Regions from separate parts of the Rummeliibacillus sp. TYF005 genome, predicted to be linked through region 1. Evidence: riboswitches for the same ligand, from Rfam matches in the RefSeq annotation. Region 1 holds a riboswitch; the other holds the start of a gene.

Region 1 (10,243 bases):
TGCCGGAGGACATGGTGGAACTTTAAATCCAATGGCTTTTGTACATGAAGTAAAACAATTTTTTGACGGGCTTATTATTTTATCAGGTTCTATATCACATGGACAAGATATTTTGGCTGCACAAGTAATAGGTGCAGATCTTGCCTATATGGGCACACGCTTTATCGCAACTGAGGAATCAATTGCAAGTCAAGCATATAAAGAGATGCTACTTGAAGCCCAAGCGGCAGATATCATTTACACAGATAAAATTAGCGGCGTTAATGCAAACTTTATCGTTCAAAGTGTACTAAACGCTGGACTTAACCCAAATAGTTTGGAAAAACCGAAAGAGCTTGAAATTGTACACAAAGCGGATGGAGCCAAAGCTTGGAAAGATATTTGGAGTGCAGGGCATGGTGTCGGAGGTATAAATGAGATCTTACCTGTATCAAAGCTAGTGGAAAAGTTAAACGCAGAGTATCAAGACAGTATTCAAAAAGTCATAACAAAACAACAGAAGAAAGTTAGTTTATAAATATACTTTGACTGAAATGCTTGATAGAACAAATAGGAAAAGAGGCATTCCAAACGTACCGGGATGCCTCTTTTCCTATTTGAGATTTTACGATGGTGCTAGTATTAAAAATCATAATCATAAAGGGTATATCTAAAAAACGCTTTTTTGAATTAATTTCTTACTTTCTTTTCATAACTTTCATTTTTTCTTTCATATCTGCATTAGTTTGATTGGATTCAATAATTTTTTGTAGAGCTTTATTGTAAGTAAAACGATTTTGTGTGCTTGTTTGTAAATATTCTTCTGTTAAAATTGGATACTTGATATAACAAATGGAGATTGCCCACGCAACAGCCATTTGTGTATAAAACTTACCATTTTGAATCGAGTCCAGTACCTTTAAAGTCTGTTGAATATAATGTTCATCAACAAAATAGTTCAATAACATTACTGCTGCAAATCTAGCCTCATATTCATTTTTTGAAGAGGCATACGGAAGTAAAAATTCCCATACTTCATTTTGATGATTTTTTGTACATTTTAAGCCACTACAGAAACTATCACATACTGACCAGTTATCAATACTGGGTATGAATTGTTTTATATATTTTAATTGCTCATCAAAATCCAACTTTGCATAACCAATGACCATTCCTCTTAGCATTTTCTCCTCAAAAAATAGATCCTGACTTAAATTTGAATTTAAGTATGTATGAGCGTCCCTTTTCGCGATTTCTTTCGCTATATTACGAATAGAAGGAATTCGCACTCCAATTATTGTTTCCTTATCTACTGTAGGCAGTAACTTCGCGTTAAAATCCCGATAATTTAAATCTTGCAGTTCAATCAAACGTTTTCGTATATTTTGCTGCATCTGATCACTCTTTTCTTTAAATTAGTTCTTTCTTTAAGTTTAACCGATATTCCCAATACTGTATAACTCAATAAAATTGATATTATATAAACCTCGATAGTCTATATAGTTCAAAAAATTTTAGGCAATAAGGCATTAAATGCATTTCTAAGAATGAAACAAATCTACTTATTCATACTATGAGTGAGGTGAACATCAAAAATGACAGACAAGCATCAACAACATATTATTTTCGGTTTCATCATTGTTTTTATTATTGTTGTCATCATCAGTATTAATGTTATTTCAAAAATACAGGAAGAAAGACCATATATTTACCACGGCAAAGATGCACCAATCCCAACAGAACTAAATCCTATTGTCAATGAAAGAAAAGATACTTTAATCCAAAAAGCTGCAAATAAAAATATTTCTGTTGTTATTACCGAAGGGATTCGATCATTTAAAAAACAAGATGAGCTATATCAACAAGGAAGAACTACAAAAGGAAATATAGTAACGAATACAAAAGCGGGTGAATCTTATCATAACTATGGTTTAGCGTTTGATTATGCTTTATTGGATTCAAAAGGAAATATTATTTGGGATACTTCTTATGATGGCAATGGAAATGGAAAGTCTGATTGGTTCGAAGTTGCAGAAATCGGTAAGAAACTGGGATTTGATTGGGGAGGTGATTGGATAAGTTTTAAAGATTATCCACATCTACAAATGACATTTGGTATAAGTATTGAAATGCTAAAAAAAGGATATCGTATAAATGATAAAGTTGTAAAAAGTAATTCAACTCATTATAACAGCGTACAATTCTTCTCCTACAGCGAATATTCGCATTGAAAAAGCTATCTATAAGTATGATATAAAATACTTACAGATAGCTTTTTATTATGATAATTCTAAATGCTTTCGTAACTCGGAAGAAACTTTCTTAATCTCATTTTCATCCATCTTGTAATACCATATTCCATTAATAGTTTCTCCTCCTCCTTTCTCAAAATGTAATTGACGGATCTGTGTAATCGAATCTTTATAGTTTTTTTGTAGTGTTGTCAATTTTTTATTATCATCTAATTATTAGTGATAAAAACACCATAAATAAAATACATAAGAATGAAAAATAGTAAAAGTTCATAGAATTATAAATATAAGCGTATTTAATATTCAATCTGTAAAGGTGGATTGTACATGAATATATTATTGACATTTATAGCGAGCGGGCTATTCTTCATTCTTACATTTATAGTAGATACCCTTGGTGCAAAGTTGATCTTTTTATTCATTGCCTTTTTATTATTTAAATGGGGATCACATCAGATTCAATTAATTGAAAATGGAAAAGAAGAGGAAATAAAAAAGGAAACCGAAAAATTACTTCAGGAATTTATTCACTCACAATCGACAATTTCTGATGATTATCTAAATGCATTATTACTAGATGAAGCTTCCCAAACGTTATTTATTGCAACCAGAGAAAATCTTGAGACTGGCTTTGACGTAAAGGAGTTTCTCTTTAATGAAATATACGAATCTTCTATAGAAGAAGATGGAAAACAAATTGCTTTAATATCAAGGGGTGGTTTACTGGGAGGAACGTTACTTGATGATGGTGGTAACTCATTAGTATATATAATGGAGCCAGAAAATAATAAGAAAAATGATACAGAAGAAACTGAAGACATTTCAAAAGATATTGTTTCAAAACTAAGTTTAAAATTAGTCGTAGATGACTTGGCTAGTCCTATTATTGAGTATGTCTTTTTAGAAAGTGAAGAGAAAATTGATAAAGATTCAGATGAGTACAAAGATGCGGCAAAGGAATGTAAAAAATGGCATCAAATGATTAGTGTTCTGATTAAACGTCATGATTTATTGAATAAAGTGATCATTAAACGTTACGAGGATACTAATAACGTAATATAAATAAAGACTATTAAATATTTCTTTGAAAAAATTTAAAAATTCTACTGTAATTTTAAAAAAAGAGTGTTATACTTTCCACATAGATGAATAATCCTTCGGGGTCGGGTGAAAATCCCAATCGACGGTGATGAAGAAATTCTAAGCCCGTGAGCCTTTATAGGCAGGATTTGGTGTAATTCCAAAGCCGACAGTATAGTCTGGATGAGAGAAGGATGTATGGAATGCTTATTGCTTATGGAATCTATTTATGTTCTATAGGTTTATTTAGCAATGTTTAAATTCAAACTTCCAATCCACCCCGTAGAGTAAATCTATGGGGTTTTCTTTTTAAAGAAAACCATTTAACAATTTTATAGTAATGTCCTTCGGGGTCGGGTGAAAATCCCAATCGACGGTGATGAAGAAATTCTAAGCCCGTGAGCCTTTATAGGCAGGATTTGGTGCAATTCCAAAGCCGACAGTATAGTCTGGATGGGAGAAGGACGATGTGTAATGGTAATTCTTATGAAGTTGTAGGCATAAGTTTATTTCATAATACCATTTATTACATAATCTCCCGTAAACTCCTAAGGAATAAACTCTTTAGGAGTTTTCTTTTTGGAAAGTTTATAGAATTTGGAGTGATTCAAATGACCGATGAATTTTACATGAATTTTGCGCTTCAATTGGCAAAAGTGACTGAAGGACAAACCAATCCCAATCCTGTTGTCGGTGCCGTCATTGTAAAAAATCAAGAAATCGTTGGTTTTGGAGCTCATCTTAAAGCGGGTACTCCTCATGCAGAAGTAAATGCATTGCAAATGGCAGGAGAAAGGGCAAATGGAAGCACCGTTTATGTAACGCTAGAGCCATGTAGTCATTATGGGAGGACACCTCCATGTGCGCACGCGCTCGTAAAAGCTAGCGTTAAAAGAGTGGTTATTGCTTCTTTGGATCCAAATCCAATTGTTGCTGGAAAAGGTGTTACCATTTTAAAAAATGCTGGAATCGAGGTAACTACAGGTATCTTAGAAGACAAAGCTAATCAGTTAAATGAAGCTTTCTTTCACTTTATTCAAAATGAGGTCCCTTATGTAACACTAAAACAAGCAATTACGTTAGATGGGAAATTAGCAACGGAAAATAATGGTAGAGAAGCAATTACAGGTCTAGAAGTACAATATGATGTTCATAGAGATCGCGAGTCAAACGATGCCATACTTGTAGGGATTGGTACGATTTTAGCTGATAATCCAAGCTTAACCAATCGATTGGGTAATACAAAAAAACAACCAATAAGAGTGATATTAGATACAAGTCTGAATATGCCAGACAATGCAAAAGTAGTTACAGAAGATATAACAGATACTCTCATTTTTGTTGGTTCAGAAGTATCGGAGGAAAAGGTCAAAAGCTTCTCACAAGAACATGTTGAGATTATTCAAATTGAAAAACCAACTATTTCTATAAAAGAAGTATTAAAAGAACTTGGCAAACGTAATATTATGAAGCTTTATGTTGAGGGGGGCAGCAAGGTAAATGCAAGTTTCTTAAAATCAGGATATGTCAATCAACTAATCACATACATTGCACCCAAGATCATTGGTAGAAATAATGCTGTTAATATGATCGGAGATTTAAATATTCATCATATAAAAGATGCATATCCGCTTAAATTTAAAAACGTTGAAATGATTGGTAAAGATATCAAAATTACTTCTGTACCGAAATGAGGTTGTTATATGTTTACTGGAATTGTTGAAGAATTAGGGGTAATAAAAACAATAAAAAATGAACCAAAAAGTATGCAGTTAACGATTGAATCGAAAAAGGTTATAGAAGATATACATTTAGGAGACAGTATCGCAATCAATGGTGTCTGCTTAACAGTTATTTCTTTTTCAACTAAACAATTTACTGTAGATGTTATGCCTGAGACTGTTAAAGCTACAAATATTCACGCTTTACAAACGGGCCAAGTCGTTAACTTAGAAAGAGCGATGCCCGCAAATGGCAGATTTGGCGGACATTTTGTGTCAGGTCACGTAGACGGTACCGGTATAATACTGAGAAAAAGAAAATTGGCGAATGCAGTTTATGTAGATATAGGAATTAGTAAAGAGCTAAGTAAATTTTGTATGATGAAAGGTTCTATCGCGATTGATGGTATTAGCTTAACTATTTTCGATGTAAAACCAACACAAATAACGGTTTCGTTAATTCCACATACATTTGATCAAACGATATTAGGAATAAAAAAAGAACAAGAAGTTGTCAATATTGAAAATGATTTACTCGGCAAATATATAATCCATCATTTAGAAAGAAAAGATGAAAAATCAAGTATTACATTAGATTTCTTAAAAGAAAATGGATTTTAAAGGGGTGAAAGTAAATGTTTAATACAATCAAGGAAGCAATAGAAGACTTAAAAAGAGGGAAAATAATCATTGTGGTGGATGATGAAAATCGTGAGAACGAAGGCGATTTTCTTGTATTAGCTGAATTTGCTACACCAGAAAACATTAATTTTATGGCCAAATATGGTCGCGGTCTAATTTGTACACCAATGTCTAAAAAACTAGCAACACAACTTGAATTGAATCCGATGGTCGAAAATAATACGGATAATCACCAAACTGCATTTACTGTCAGCGTTGACTACAAGACGACTGAGACAGGAATAAGTGCATATGAACGATCTGAAACAATTCTCCAATTGATTAATCGCAAATCAATTGGAGCAGATTTCCGTCGACCTGGACATGTATTTCCATTAATTGCAAAGGAAAACGGTGTCTTTGAGAGACAAGGTCATACAGAAGCTGCAGTAGATTTTGCAAAACTTTGTGGTTCGGAACCAGCGGGAGTTATTTGTGAAATCATGTTAGATAACGGCAAAATGGCAAGAGTTCCACAATTATATGAAATTGCAAAGGAACATAACTTAACCTTTGTTACTATTGCTGATTTAATACGTTACCGAAAGGAAACAGAAACAATTGTTGAAAGGGTGGCTTCCGTTAAACTACCAACATCATTTGGAGAATTTCAAATGATTGGTTATTCAAATCAATTAAATGATAAAGAACATGTTGCAATTATTAAGGGAAAACCTCAAAACGAAGAAGCACCACTTGTTCGAATTCATTCGGAATGTTTGACTGGTGATGTTTTTCATTCAAAACGCTGTGATTGTGGACCACAATTACAAAAATCACTAGAAATAATAGAAGAAGCTGGCAATGGAATTGTGCTATATATGCGTCAAGAAGGAAGAGGGATTGGCCTTCTAAACAAATTAAAAGCCTATGAATTGCAAGAACAAGGTTTCGATACTGTAGAAGCCAACATTCATCTTGGATTTCCTGCAGAAATGCGGGATTATAGCATAAGTGCACAAATGTTGCGGGATTTGGGAATTGAAAAAATTCGTTTAATGACCAATAATCCTGCCAAAATCGAAGGAATAACGAAGTATGGTATTCAAGTTGTCGAACGAGTACCTGTAGAAATTGAAGCTGAACCAGAAAATGAAAAATATTTGCACACAAAAAAAGAAAAAATGAGACATATCTTAGCATAGGAGTGAATGGAAATGGGAAAAACATTTGAAGCACAATTAATCGGAACAGGTTTGAAAATTGGTATTGTCGTTGGAAGATTCAATGAATTTTTAACTGGAAAACTATTGTCAGGAGCAATGGATGGCTTAAAGCGTCATGGTGTAGATGAGGAAGATATTGATGTTGCATGGGTTCCTGGAGCATTTGAGGTGCCATTTATCGCAAAAAAAATGGCGGAGACAAAAAAATACGATGCCATTATAGGTTTAGGTACAGTGATTCGAGGTGCAACATCTCATTATGATTATGTTTGTAACGAAGCGGCAAAAGGTATTGCAAATGTAGGTTTAACATCTGGCGTACCAGTCATGTTCGGCATCGTTACTACAGAAAATATTGAACAAGCCATCGAACGATCTGGCACAAAATCAGGAAATAAAGGTTATGATGCTGCCGTATCTGCAATTGAAATGGCTAATTTAAATCACATGTTCGATTAATATAAAAATTTTTAATTTAGTGTATAAAAGAAACGGTACGAGCTATACTATAAAAGATTTCACTTAACAAATCCTTTCATAAACAGGAGGGGTTAACCGATGGGTGAACCAAGTCCAGGTGAGCACTATAGCTCATAGTAGATTAAAGCGTTAAACATTCTCAATCTAATGAAACGGAGTGAAGTCCCGTGGATCAGGTCTGAGTAATTTAGCGATTGCAAGACTTTTTTAAACATCATGAAGGATTCGTAAATCTAACATGATTGGGAGGGAGAATTCGATGGGTGATCCGCCAAAAAAGCGATAATTACTCAGAGAGTTCATAACTCTGGGCGAGATTAAAAAGTTAATATCTCATTTCTAATGAAACGGAGAGTGAAGTCCCGTGGATCAGGTTTGAGTTTAAAGCGAAAGCTTAACGTTTTAATCGTCATAAAGGATAACATCTTTTATGATCAGGATGTTGAATGGTTAAAGAGTAAGTAGAACTTTAGTTCTTAATTCTCAATAATATTCTTCTACTGTGAGCTGCTTTAAAAAGTTAGGTCCAAGGTGAATGCTTCGTGCAGGAGTCTTAGATATATGCAAAGCTAAAATAACATTTAATCGATATGAAGGATAAAGTGAAATCAGACCCGGAATTAATTTTCCGGGTTTTTCATTTTCATTTAAAATTACTTTCGTTTTTCTATTTATAGTTATACATAATAATTTCCGACATTTACGATAAATTATTTAAAGGAAAAATTTCACTTTAGGCGAAATTTTAATAGTAATGATGTAATTGGAGGAGGTTTAGTTTGAAACGCTTTTTGGATTATGTCACTTGGGTTATTATAATAGCTTTTTCAATTTATATGGCTTTACGATTTCGTGTATATTTGGGAAAAGAAGCAGAAATTTCTTTTGATAATAAACAAATAATGATATTTAACCTAATTTTTCCGATTTTCGTAGGGATTTTATTACGATTACCTAAATTTCTTAAGGAGAAAAAAGGCAAAAAGAAATGGCGCATGGATTGGATAAAATTAATCGTTATTGCATTACCAGCTTTGTATTTTTTACTACTACCTTATTTGAGTTATTCGAGCTTCGGTGATAAGTTAGTATTTACAAATCAAATTTTAGCATTAGGTGATACTACAATTATGTTCACTATAATTGCTGGAATCGTTTTTGGATATGTACTAACGGATAGTGTGAATTTCTAATTAGGCATAAACTGAAAAGTAAGAGCCATACTAAAAAAGATTTCACTATGAAATCCAACATGATTAGGAGGGAAGAACATTATGGGGAAACCGGACCACTTAGATCCAAAGTCTCAAAAGGTTCATCAACTCTGGACTAGAATAAAACATTCAAAATCTCAAGTTAAGGGAGAAACGAAGATAACACTTCGAAACCAAATCTTGAGGAGTCAAGCGAAAGCTCGTCAATTCTAGTTTTAATCATTGTGTAGGATAAGTGCAAATCAAAAAAAGAAGTCCCAAGGCCAATAGCTTTGGGACTTCTTTTTAAATAACAACATCATTTTCTAAGTTTTTAGGTTTTGGAATAAATACTTTAGCATCTTCGCTTAAAGAATTGTAAATTTCAGGTTCTGACAATAAATCCTTTTGTAAATATACATAACATTTAAGCTCACTTAATTTACATTCATAAGCCAGATTGTTTATATGTCTAATAATAAGTTGTGTTTCTCTTGAGTATATGTTTTTATTTTTTCCATCATTTATTTGAATGATGCAGTTTAAAAAAGTTAGTGCGTCTAAAGATAATTGTGAACGTATTCTTGGCTTAGTAAATTTATCTAAGTTTTGTTCGACAATTTTTCGAGCTGATGGAAAATCATTATTTGCTATAAATTTTTCTAAATATACAATATCTCTATCTATTTTCATAAATAAACCCTCTAATCACATGATAATAGTACTTGTTTTTATTAATTATAACATTACTTATTGACTATTTGTAAAGTAAATAAAATATCTGCTTGTCTTTTTTGTGTCAGTCATTTTTTCTTTAAAATATTGTATTTATATCAATAGGCAGTCGACACACTTTGGGAGTCAAATACATATCATTTTATAGAAGAGGTGGTGAAGGATGAAAGAAGAAAAAAGAGCTCTAACCCATGATCCTGTCGAAGTTGAACAACAGGAATGGAAGAAAAGACGACTTAATGAACGATGGAAGCAGACCTTAACGATCGCTTCACCCATTTTTCTCTTAATTTTGTGGGAATTTTTATCCAGAACAAATCTTATTGATGTACGTTTCTTCCCTCCGCCAACTGATATTATATACACATTTTATAACATGTCCGTAAGTGGGGAATTATTCCATCACATAGGGGTATCACTTTATCGGATTTTTGCTGGATTTTTACTTGGTGTAATTCCTGGTATCGTGATTGGACTGTTGATGGGGTTATATTCACCAATTCGACATTTTGTATCACCAATTGTAATGGCTCTTATGCCAATTCCTACATTAGCATTGCTACCAATTATCATTATTTTATTTGGAATTGGAGATTTTTCTAAAATCGTTACAATCGCAGGAAGTGTGTTTTTCCCTGTAGTTATTAATACGACTGCTGGAGTTATCAATATAGACTCAATATATTTAGATGTAGCCAAAAATTACGGAGCAAATTCAAAAGACTTTTTCTTTAAAATCGCACTTCCAGGTTCACTACCAGTTATGATGGAAGGGATTCAAATGGGTCAGGCAATAGCTCTTTTAACAATAGTAGCTGCAGAAATGATGGGTGCAACTTCAGGAATCGGTTATTTAATCTGGACCTCTTACAAAGCATTTTTATTGAAAGAAATGTTTGTAGGGCTAATACTCATCTCGTTTTTCGGTTATTTATTCTCACTAATTCTACGATATC
Region 2 (10,243 bases), on a different contig from region 1:
AAATAACCTGCTCCAATAGAACCTAAAATTCCTGCTTCTGCACTTGCAATGACCATTTCTGGTGTTGTTACACCAGCCATTGGTGCTTGAATTATAGGCCATTTCATTTTTAATTTTTCTAATAATGACATCTATAATACCTCTCATAACTTTTTAAGATTTTTGACCTATTCAAATATTTAGTAAAACTAATGATTTATATAAATAAGTTGTCATTTAATACTGTAACATAAACAAGAAATATTCTTGACTAATATCTCTTATATTCGATAAATTTAAGACTATTATTTTTCATATAGCTTTCATCAGGTTATTTTCACGATAAGTGATCAGTTAAACTTGACTTTTAAATTAATTTTTTCAAACTCCCCCTCCCTTTCTGTGTCTATTTGTGAACTAACATGAAATAGTAAACTGTTACTAAATTTTCTACATTTAATGTGAAATGATGTTAGATTATCTTATTTTTAGAAATTGGCGAGAAATAGGGAAAAATAGCGTTTTCATATGAAATAAAAATCTCACATAAGATTGTAATTGTTTTCTAAAACCTATAATTTTTTTTATTTTTTCTTACTAAATAAAGGGTTTTACTTTTTTAGGTAGTATTTTTATAGTGTAAGTGAGTATTTTACATCATGTATTCCTAGGAGGATTTATACTATGTTCAAACCTTATGAATCGAAACAATTTTTTGATGAAATGCTTGAAAATAATGTACCAAAAGACCATTACAAAGCATTTTACGAAAAATTATCTGAATTCTCAGAATATGAATTGCAACAAAAAAACGATGCAGCTCAATCAAGTTTTCTAAAACAAGGAATTACCTTTACAGTGTATGGTGCAGAAGGTGGGACTGAACGTACAATGCCTTTTGATTTTGTACCAATCATTATTACTCATAAAGATTGGAGAATAATAGAAAAAGGTATGACACAACGTGTTGAAGCGCTCAATCACTTTTTACATGATATATATCATGATCAAAAGATATTAAAGGCAGGAATTATACCTGCTGCACTTGTTCTTAATAACCCTTATTACTATAAAGAAGTAATAGGAACTAATATACCTCTAAATAACCATATTTTCTTAGCAGGCATCGATTTAATCCGCGATGAAAACGGAACATATCGTGTACTAGAAGATAATTTGAGAAATCCTTCAGGGATGTCTTATGTCTTTAAAAATCGCGCAATTATGAAACAGGTATATCCGGAATTCTTTTCTAAATACTCTTTACATACATTTGAACATCAACTTGCAACAATGAGAGAAGCTCTTCTTTCACACCGTCCTAAAAACTTGGCAGCAGATCAAGATCCTCATGCCGTGTTGTTAACTGCAGGTATTTATAATTCTGCTTATTACGATCACGTTTTCCTAGCAAAACAACTTAATATAGCCCTTGTTGAAGGTAAGGATATTATTGTTAAAGACAACATAGTTTATATGAAAACAATTCGGGGGTTAGAGCGAGTAGATATCATTTACCGTCGTATCGACGACGATTTTTTAGATCCTACTGTATTCCGTGAAGATTCTTTACTTGGCGTACCTAATATTTTGGAAGCTTATAAAAAAGGTAATGTAGCTATCTTAAATGCAGTAGGCAATGGTGTTGCTGATGATAAGGCCATATATTCTTATGTACCTGATATGATCCGTTATTATCTAAACGAGGAGCCTATTATAGAAAACGTAGAAACATATATGCTGACGAATCCGGAACAGCGTGAATGGGTACTTGAACACCTTCATGAATTAGTCGTAAAAAACGTAGGTGCTTCTGGTGGCTATGATATGTTAATCGGTCCACATGCCTCACCTGAAGAAATCGATCAATTCCGTGAAAAAATATTGGAAAATCCATCTCAATACATTGCACAACCTACTATCAAGCTTTCTCGAGCACCTGTCTATCAAAATAAACGTTTCTATCCTTGTCATGTGGATTTACGAGTTTTTGTGATGAAAGGCAAAGAAACAAATGTTTTACTTGGAGGATTATCGCGAGTCGCCTTAAAAGAAGGTTCACTTGTCGTGAACTCTTCGCAAGGAGGAGGAGCAAAAGATACTTGGGTATTAAAGGAGGAAGCTCATTATGTTAAGTAGAGTTGCAGGATCATTATTTTGGATGGCACGTTATAGTGAACGAACAGCAGCTAATGCAAATATCATCCGTATCCAGCTTACAAATATGTTGGAGGAATCCGGATATGATATACCATATTTAGAAGATTGGAAAGTAATTTTGAATATTTGTGGTTCTTCAAACGAATTTCTTCACAAATATAACAGACTATCAGTTCGAAATTTAAGTGATTACTTGCTCTATTCAAAAGAAAATTTAAACTCGATCATAAACACAACGTCTAATGTACGTGAAAATGCAAGAATTACGCGTGATATAATTCCACATGCACTATGGGAAGAGTGGAATGAGCTATATCTTTCTATAAAAGATTATCAACATACAAACAAGTTTTCATTATTAGAAGCAAATAAAGTTCTTGAAAAGGTAAATCATACTTTCCTTACATCAGCAGGTATTATTAATACCCTCATGTCTCGTGATGAAAGCTATCATTTCTTTAAAATTGGTCGTTGGATTGAACGCGCAGAGAAAACAACGATTATTTTAAACGAATTACTTCAAAAACAAAAACATGAAGTAAGAAATTGTTCTGCAACTTTTAGTTTACAATTGACACAGACTATAGAGGATTATTCAAAAAAACATAGAATTTGTAATACTGAACATGTTTTGAAATACTTATTAAGTGATGTCACATGTACACATTCCATTACCTATTGCATACAACATATAAAACAAAGTTTATCGATTATTGAGCAAAATAATGTCAATGGTCGCATCTATCCCCTACTGCAAGAAATACAAGCCTTACAACAAGCAACAGAAGTTGACCATGCACACTTGACGAATGAGCAACAGAAAAGTCTATTACAGGATTTACTAAAAAGATGCATTGCAATAGGAAGTGTTTTTTCAAATGTATATTATTTAGACGTAGCCTATGCAAATTTGGAAGTTAGTAGTGAATTCCGGTAACTCTATACAGTCAAAGGAGAATTCTCAATGAAATATAAAATAACTCATTTAAATACCTTTGATTATGATAGTCCTGTTGAGCAAAGTTTAAATACTATACATCTAAAACCGCGCACAAATGAGTGCCAAAGGTTACTGTTTTATGATATTGAAATTTGGCCAAACTCAGTTACCCGCGAGTATATAGATATTTGGCATAATGCAGCTGCCGATTTTTATATTCCACAAAAACATAATAGACTTGAAATTCAAACAACATCTATAGTGAGTATACAGAAGGCTCCCCTCATGGATCAGTTAAGCTTTTCGAACAAAATGAAAGATATTTTCCAATCACAACTATTTAAGGATCATTATTTACACTACTTACAAGCAACGAAATATACCTATTTAACAGAAGAACAAATACATCATATAAATAATATTATTGGCTATCGTAATAATCCAATAGAATTTTCTCTTGCACTTATGACTTATTTACACACAAATATTCGATATGATACAACTGCCACAAATGTAAAAACTACCGCACAAGAAGCTTATAACTTAAAAGCCGGCGTTTGCCAAGATTACGCACATATAATGATTGGTGTTTTACGTGCTAATGGCATTCCTGCCCGTTATATGAGCGGTTATTTATATGTTGGTAAAGAAGATGATTTAATCGGAAATTCAGCAACACATGCTTGGGTAGAAATAATGGTACCTGGAGTTGGATGGTTAGGCCTAGATCCTACAAATGATGTTGAAGCACTTGAGAATCACATTATTTTATGTGCCGGAAGAGACTATACCGATGTTAGTCCAGTTGAAGGTGTATACACTGGAGGAGATCACACATTAACTGTTAAAGTCACTGTAAAGAAGATTGACCATTTGTAAGATGGGGTTATTCATCAAATGAAGACCATTGTGATGCAAACAGTGTAAAAAAGAATAGAAAAAAGGCAACTTTCCGTTCAAAAGCGAACAGAAAGTTGCCTTTTATATAAAACAAATATTTTTCAGTACACCGTAAAATGCAGGTTTAAATCATATGAAACGTATTTAGTTAACGCCAGAAATACGTCCATATCCTACTAAGTATTTGTTCCACCAATCAAGACTTTCATTGACTACACCATTATTTTGAGCATCTAGCATTCTTCCGCCACCAAGATAGATTCCTACGTGTGCTATACCTGAACCATAACTAAAGAATACTAAATCTCCAGCTTTAGCTTCACTTGCACTAACCTTCTTCGTAGCTAAATATTGTTGTGCTGCTGTACGAGGAAGTGATATACCAGCTTGTTTAAAGGACCATTGCGTTAAACCTGAACAGTCAAAACCAGTAGATGGGTTACTTCCACCCCATACATAAGAACGACCAAGATATTTACTAGCTTCTGCAATAGCTGCCTTTGCAGAGCCTGAGCCAGAAACGGTTGGAGCTTGTTGATCACTATCAGTAACTTTTGCTCCATTTGTTCCATTTCCTGCATCGCCTACACTATTTGTATGTACAGGATTGCTTGTAGCACTTACAGATGCTTTTTTTGCTTTATTAGCTTCCTTAACTTTTTTAGCATCTAAGAATTGTTTTTCTTGTAATTTTTTCAATCGCTTAGCTTCTGCTTCACGTTTTTTACGTTCTCTTTCTAGCTTTTCTTGTTGTTTTTTTGTTGCAATTTGTTCTTTCAGTTTTAATGATTTCGCTTTATTCTCAGCTTTTTTCGTTTCTAATTTATTTTCTTGATCTTGCATTTCTTGGAATTGCTTTTGCAATTTCAATTGTTTTTCTTGTAATTCTTGTCTTTCTTTAGCTAATTTTGCTTTATCTTCTTTTTGATCGTCTAATAAGTTTTGATCTGCATCTAATATTGTCTTAACTGAAACAGTTCGACTAACTGCATCACCAATACTATCAGCACCAAGAATAGCTTCAATATATGGACTCATCGCACTATCTTGGTTTTGATATGCTTTTAAACGGTCGTCAATAATTGTCGAACGTTCTTTTATATTTTTTTCTGTTAGTTTAATATCTTTGTTTGTTTCGTCAATTTCTTTTACTGTTTTTTCATATTCTTCTTGTTTTTTATCAAGTTGTTTTTTTAAATGTTTTATTTCTCCATTTAATTTCTTAATCTTTTTATCTATTAAAGCTTTTTTCTGTATCATTTGCGCTGAAGTTTTTGCATTAACTTGCGCTGGTTCAGCGGTATACATAAAGCCGCAAGTTAGGGCAAGGGTAACAACTGCTGTGCGCCCCCATTTTGAACGCATATTCAATTAAATCAACTCTTTTCTTCCTTTTGTCAGTATGTATAATTTTTACTTTCTATTTAATAATAGCATGATTCATATTTTTGTATAGTCTTTTTCTCCTGTTTTAATCGAAGCGTAATCGCTGTTACATATTTGTCATATATTTTTATATTATTTCTCCTTTCGACATATTATCACTTTTTCTCAAACAAAATATTTTCAGAAAGTCAAATCTTATGATAAACTTTTTCATATATTTTTGGAAAGGACTGTTAATAGATGCAATATGCTATACTTGGTGATCTTCATAGTAGCGTTGAGGATACAAAAGCTGTACTTGATGACATTCGTTTAAATGCAAAAAATGCTGAAATCATTGGGTTAGGTGATTTATACGAATGTCGAATAGGAAAGAAAAAGGCAAAAGCTCTTAATAGCATTCCTTTTGAAGAGGCAGCTGAATATTCGGATGAGTTTAAACAACTTTTACAATTCCCATCTGTAAGAGGCAATCAAGAAGAACGGATTATGAAAGTAACTGGTTTAGATTTATTTTTGACATTACCAGAATATATCAAAATAGAAGGAGCTGAAATCATTCACGGGCATCAATTTAAATGGTCATCTGATTGGAAGCCCTTTTTGGAACAAATAGATGCATCAATTGTATTCTTCGGTCATAGTCATGATGCTGCACTATATAGAAAAGGAACAAAAAAAGCTTTTCAATATGGACAACCTATTTATTTAAAGAATAAAAAGTACGGAGTCAACGTTGGTGCAGTCATTGAAAATAGAGAATGGTGTTTATATGATTCAGATGATCGAACTGTTACATTTATGAAAGCACAATAAAAAGACACTGTTGACTATTTCACAGTGTCTTTTTATTGACTTCATTGATATTGTTTTTTATGATTATTAGCAATATGATGAAAAAATGCATGATTGAAGGAGCGAAAATAAATGGAATGGCAACAGCTAGAATACTTCGAAGTACTAGCGAAGATTCAACATATGACGAAAGCTGCAGAGCAACTATCCATTTCTCAACCAGCACTTAGTCGCTCAATAGCCAGATTAGAAGATGAACTAGGCGTTCCTTTATTTGAACGACAAGGACGTTCAATTTCTTTAAACCGCTACGGAGAAATATTCTTAAAACGTGTGCATAATATAATGAGAGAGTACCGGGATGGACTACATGAAATTCAAGAACTTGTCGATCCAAATCGCGGTGAAGTTTCACTTGGTTTTTTACATACATTAGGTACAAATATCGTACCAGATTTAATCATGCATTTTAGAAAACTACATCAAGATATACATTTTAATTTAAAACAAAACCACACGCATTTGCAGCTTAAACAATTACAATCAGGTGAGCTTGATCTTTGTTTAATAGCAGATATGGAAGTTGAAAAACCAATTCAATGGAAAGAGCTTTGGCGTGAAGAGTTGTTTGCAATTGTGCCTATTGGACATCCTTTTGCTAGTCGTAGTTCAATAACTTTAAAAGAATTAACAAACGAAACATTTGTATTATTAAAAAAAGGATATGCATTAAGAATTCAATTAGATAGTATTTTTAAAAAAGCCCACTTTACACCAACGATTACATTTGAAGGTGATGAAGTAGCAACAGTAGCTGGCTTTGTAGCTGCTGGACTAGGTGTTTCCATTCTCCCGGATGGTGAAGAGATTAATACAAAAAGAATAGCTAAAATACACATAAGCGATTTAAAACTTGAACGTGTTATTGGTATGGCTTGGTCAGAAGGCCGATACTTATCTCCTGCCACAAAACAATTCCAACAATTCATATTAGATTATTATAAAAAGGATTAAAGAAAAACTCTTTCAAATTTATGAAAGAGTTTTTCTTTAATTTTACTAATTATTCAATGGTGATTGTAATCTGTTCTCGATCAAAATTAGACAACCATTCAATACAATCAAATTCATCAACATCAAAATCATTGGTAAACTTATCGCCACCGTATCCATCTTTTCCTTCAAAGAAAAAAATCTCTGCTAAGCCAGAAACTTCTTTTTCTACTTTAGGTAATTTCATATGGACCTTCACTTGTTTACCATCAAATTGCAATAACTTCTTGGCTAGCGGCTCATCATCTATATAAAGTAAATTGGGTCCTTTCATAATTTGAAGCTGTAAAATACCTTGTAAAATCATTTTATTGTATCCTCTCTTGAAACTTACTTTACGATATCTATGTTGTAACACAAAATAGTATAAAAATTATATATTTAAGAATTAGTATTTGCAAACTAAATCTAATAGTTTCTAAAACTTATAATTTGATTAATAGATTAAGAGCAATATCTATTGTTTTCCCGGGAAATAAAAAGATTACCTAAATAATTATTTAATCATCTAGGTAATCTTTAAAATTTATATTAATTATGAGTTAATAAAATGTTTTCGTTGTTTGGCAATCCAATTCTTGGAGCTTGAAAATAACAATAACATAATTGCCGTAACTATAGCTCCCTTAATAATATTAAAAGGTAAAACAAACGTAACGATTGATTTTGTTAGAGCTGCTCCTGTTTCAGTAGGTACGTTTAAGAAATAATTGTACATTGGCATAAACAAGAAATAGTTAAGAACACTCATTCCAACTGCCATCGTAATAGTTCCTAAAACTAAACCAGTCGTTAAACCTTTTGCAGATGTTAAACGTTTAAAAATAAAATACACTGGCATGATAAATAATATACCTGTAGTAAAGTTCGCTATTTGTCCTACCGGAACACCTGTTGGACTTCCAACATAAAACCAATTCAATACATTTTTAATAAATTCAACAACAATTCCCGCAACTGGCCCCATTGTAATAGCTGCCATAAGAGCTGGAACATCACTAAAATCTACTTCTAAATAACTTGGAAAAGCTGGAAGTGGGAAATTAAAAATCATTAATACAAATGAGATTGCACTTAACATCCCGATTGAGACCATCTTTTGTAACTTTGTGTTTTTCATCTTATTCTCTCCTTTTGTCGATTCACTTCAAAAAGAGGAGAGGTCCGGCTCATGATATGCAATAAAAAACCCTTAAGCGTATAAGCTTAAGGGAGAACTAGGCATAGTCAAATAAACGTCACTACTATACTATAAAATAGTATAGTTAATAGACGACCGTACCTTCACCTTCTCCCATCCAGACTATACTGTCGGCCTTGGATTCTCACCATGTCCTGCCTTTACGGCTCGCGGGCTCAAGAGTCATTGTTAGTCTCTAATACCGCCGATCGGGAATTTCACCCTGCCCCGAAGATGAATCATATTATTTTGATTACAATGTAACTATATAAAAAAAAGAAGATTTTGTAAAGCTTTTATTCTCTAATTTTCAAAAATAAATAATTCCCACAGGAATAATATGATTTTTGTTTTTCATATTCGAAAAAGGCGAATAATTGCAACCCGAATTACTCGCCTTTTCATCTAAACACTATATTCTAATACGTATTAATTTATTTCAAGGGGTAAGAAGAAAATAAAGCTCGTTCCAACATCAACTTCACTTTCGACTGTAATACGTCCTTTATGGGCTTCAACTATATTTTTGGCAATTGCTAGCCCTAATCCCGTACCACCTTTGCCCCTAGTTCTTGCTTTATCCGCTTTATAAAAGCGTTCAAATACATAATCTAAATCTTCTTTAGGTATACCAGCACCATTATCCTTCACTTGGATACGAGCATAGGAAACTTGTTGGTCAACAATTACTTCTACGGTACCATTTTCTTGCGTATGACGTATTGCATTATCGATTAAGTTTGTTAAGACTTGTTCAATTCGATCTTCGTCTAAAGAAATTTGAATGTTGTCATCAAAAGTAGAAGAATATTTCAACTCTATTTTCTTTTCTTTAGCTGCCTGTACAAATTTTTGTGTTATTCTTTCAAATACAGGCGTAATAGGTACTATATCTTTGTATAAAGTTATATTACCCGATTCCATTCGAGCTAAATCTAATAAATCAGTAACCAATCTTCCCATTCGTTGTGATTCATCATAAATGATTTTAATCATTTCATTACGTTCTTCTTCACTTGAAACGACATCATCTATGATTGCTTCACTATATCCTTGTAACATAGCGATTGGTGTCCTCAATTCATGTGATACATTTGCGATAAAGTCTGAACGCAACTTATCTAAGCGATGTTCTTCCGTTTTATCACGTAATACCGCAACTGCTCCTCGGACCGAATCTCCACTATACAGTGGACTGATTGAAATCATAAAATACGTTCCATCTAATTCTAACTCTTCCTGAAGTTCTTCTTCCATATCTATAACATGGTCTAACATATGATATATCTCTTCTGGTATTGGACGTTCACTGTCAGATCCTTTATTGAAGAACCATTTTTGCAATAACAATTCTGCAGGGGGGTTGCTCAAAATCACAGAGCGATCACTATTAAAAGTTATAACTGCATCAGTCATTGATGTTAAAATACTAGATAATTGTTCTTTTTCTTGACTAATGACTTCCATATGATGTTTTAACTGACGTCCCATTTGGTTAAAGGCAGTTCCTAATTGGCCTATTTCATCGTTTTGTAATACAGGAACTTTTTTATCAAAATTACCTTTAGCTAGTTCAAAAGCAGCTTCACGCATTTTACGAAGAGGGGATGTTATACGTGTAGATAGGAAAAATGCAAAGAAAGTAGTTAAAACAAATGCAATCGTCGCAGATAGAAAGACGATTTTAGTTGTTTCCTTTGAAGTCCTATGAATTGCGTCAGGACTTTGATAGATATACACTACTCCATGATTCATCTTTTCCACGTTTAAAGGAAAAGCCATTACGATATAGGATTCAACATGATCCTTCTCAGTTGAAGATGGTAACATCATTTCTTTGACTACAGGAT

The links. A riboswitch is a leader RNA that binds a small molecule or an ion and turns the genes downstream of it on or off. The one in region 1 is predicted to bind FMN.
Region 2: it holds a riboswitch for FMN, as region 1 does, so the genes downstream of both, CW357_RS03020 (ECF transporter S component) here and ribD (bifunctional diaminohydroxyphosphoribosylaminopyrimidine deaminase/5-amino-6-(5-phosphoribosylamino)uracil reductase RibD) in region 1, are expected to answer to the same signal.

What each region holds. Positions count from the first base shown of each region.
Region 1 is NZ_ML122555.1:7,843-18,085, reverse strand. It holds gene CW357_RS09125 (NAD(P)H-dependent flavin oxidoreductase) at 1-517, shown strand, start outside; gene CW357_RS09120 (DNA alkylation repair protein) at 678-1,373, opposite strand; gene CW357_RS09115 (M15 family metallopeptidase) at 1,575-2,210, shown strand; gene CW357_RS18240 (hypothetical protein) at 2,259-2,426, opposite strand; gene CW357_RS09110 (hypothetical protein) at 2,559-3,293, shown strand; FMN riboswitch at 3,381-3,510, shown strand; FMN riboswitch at 3,651-3,780, shown strand; gene ribD (bifunctional diaminohydroxyphosphoribosylaminopyrimidine deaminase/5-amino-6-(5-phosphoribosylamino)uracil reductase RibD) at 3,923-5,005, shown strand; gene ribE (riboflavin synthase) at 5,015-5,653, shown strand; gene CW357_RS09095 (bifunctional 3,4-dihydroxy-2-butanone-4-phosphate synthase/GTP cyclohydrolase II) at 5,668-6,858, shown strand; gene ribE (6,7-dimethyl-8-ribityllumazine synthase) at 6,871-7,338, shown strand; gene CW357_RS09085 (hypothetical protein) at 8,139-8,552, shown strand; gene CW357_RS09080 (YpzG family protein) at 8,634-8,786, shown strand; gene CW357_RS09075 (hypothetical protein) at 8,859-9,245, opposite strand; gene CW357_RS09070 (ABC transporter permease) at 9,451-10,243, shown strand, end outside.
Region 2 is NZ_ML122542.1:225,170-235,412, reverse strand. It holds gene CW357_RS03060 (NAD(P)H-dependent flavin oxidoreductase) at 1-131, opposite strand, end outside; gene CW357_RS03055 (circularly permuted type 2 ATP-grasp protein) at 664-2,118, shown strand; gene CW357_RS03050 (alpha-E domain-containing protein) at 2,108-3,076, shown strand; gene CW357_RS03045 (transglutaminase family protein) at 3,104-3,958, shown strand; gene CW357_RS03040 (C40 family peptidase) at 4,124-5,344, opposite strand; gene CW357_RS03035 (metallophosphoesterase family protein) at 5,606-6,181, shown strand; gene CW357_RS03030 (LysR family transcriptional regulator) at 6,293-7,174, shown strand; gene CW357_RS03025 (hypothetical protein) at 7,224-7,520, opposite strand; gene CW357_RS03020 (ECF transporter S component) at 7,749-8,333, opposite strand; FMN riboswitch at 8,496-8,633, opposite strand; gene CW357_RS03015 (ATP-binding protein) at 8,823-10,243, opposite strand, start outside.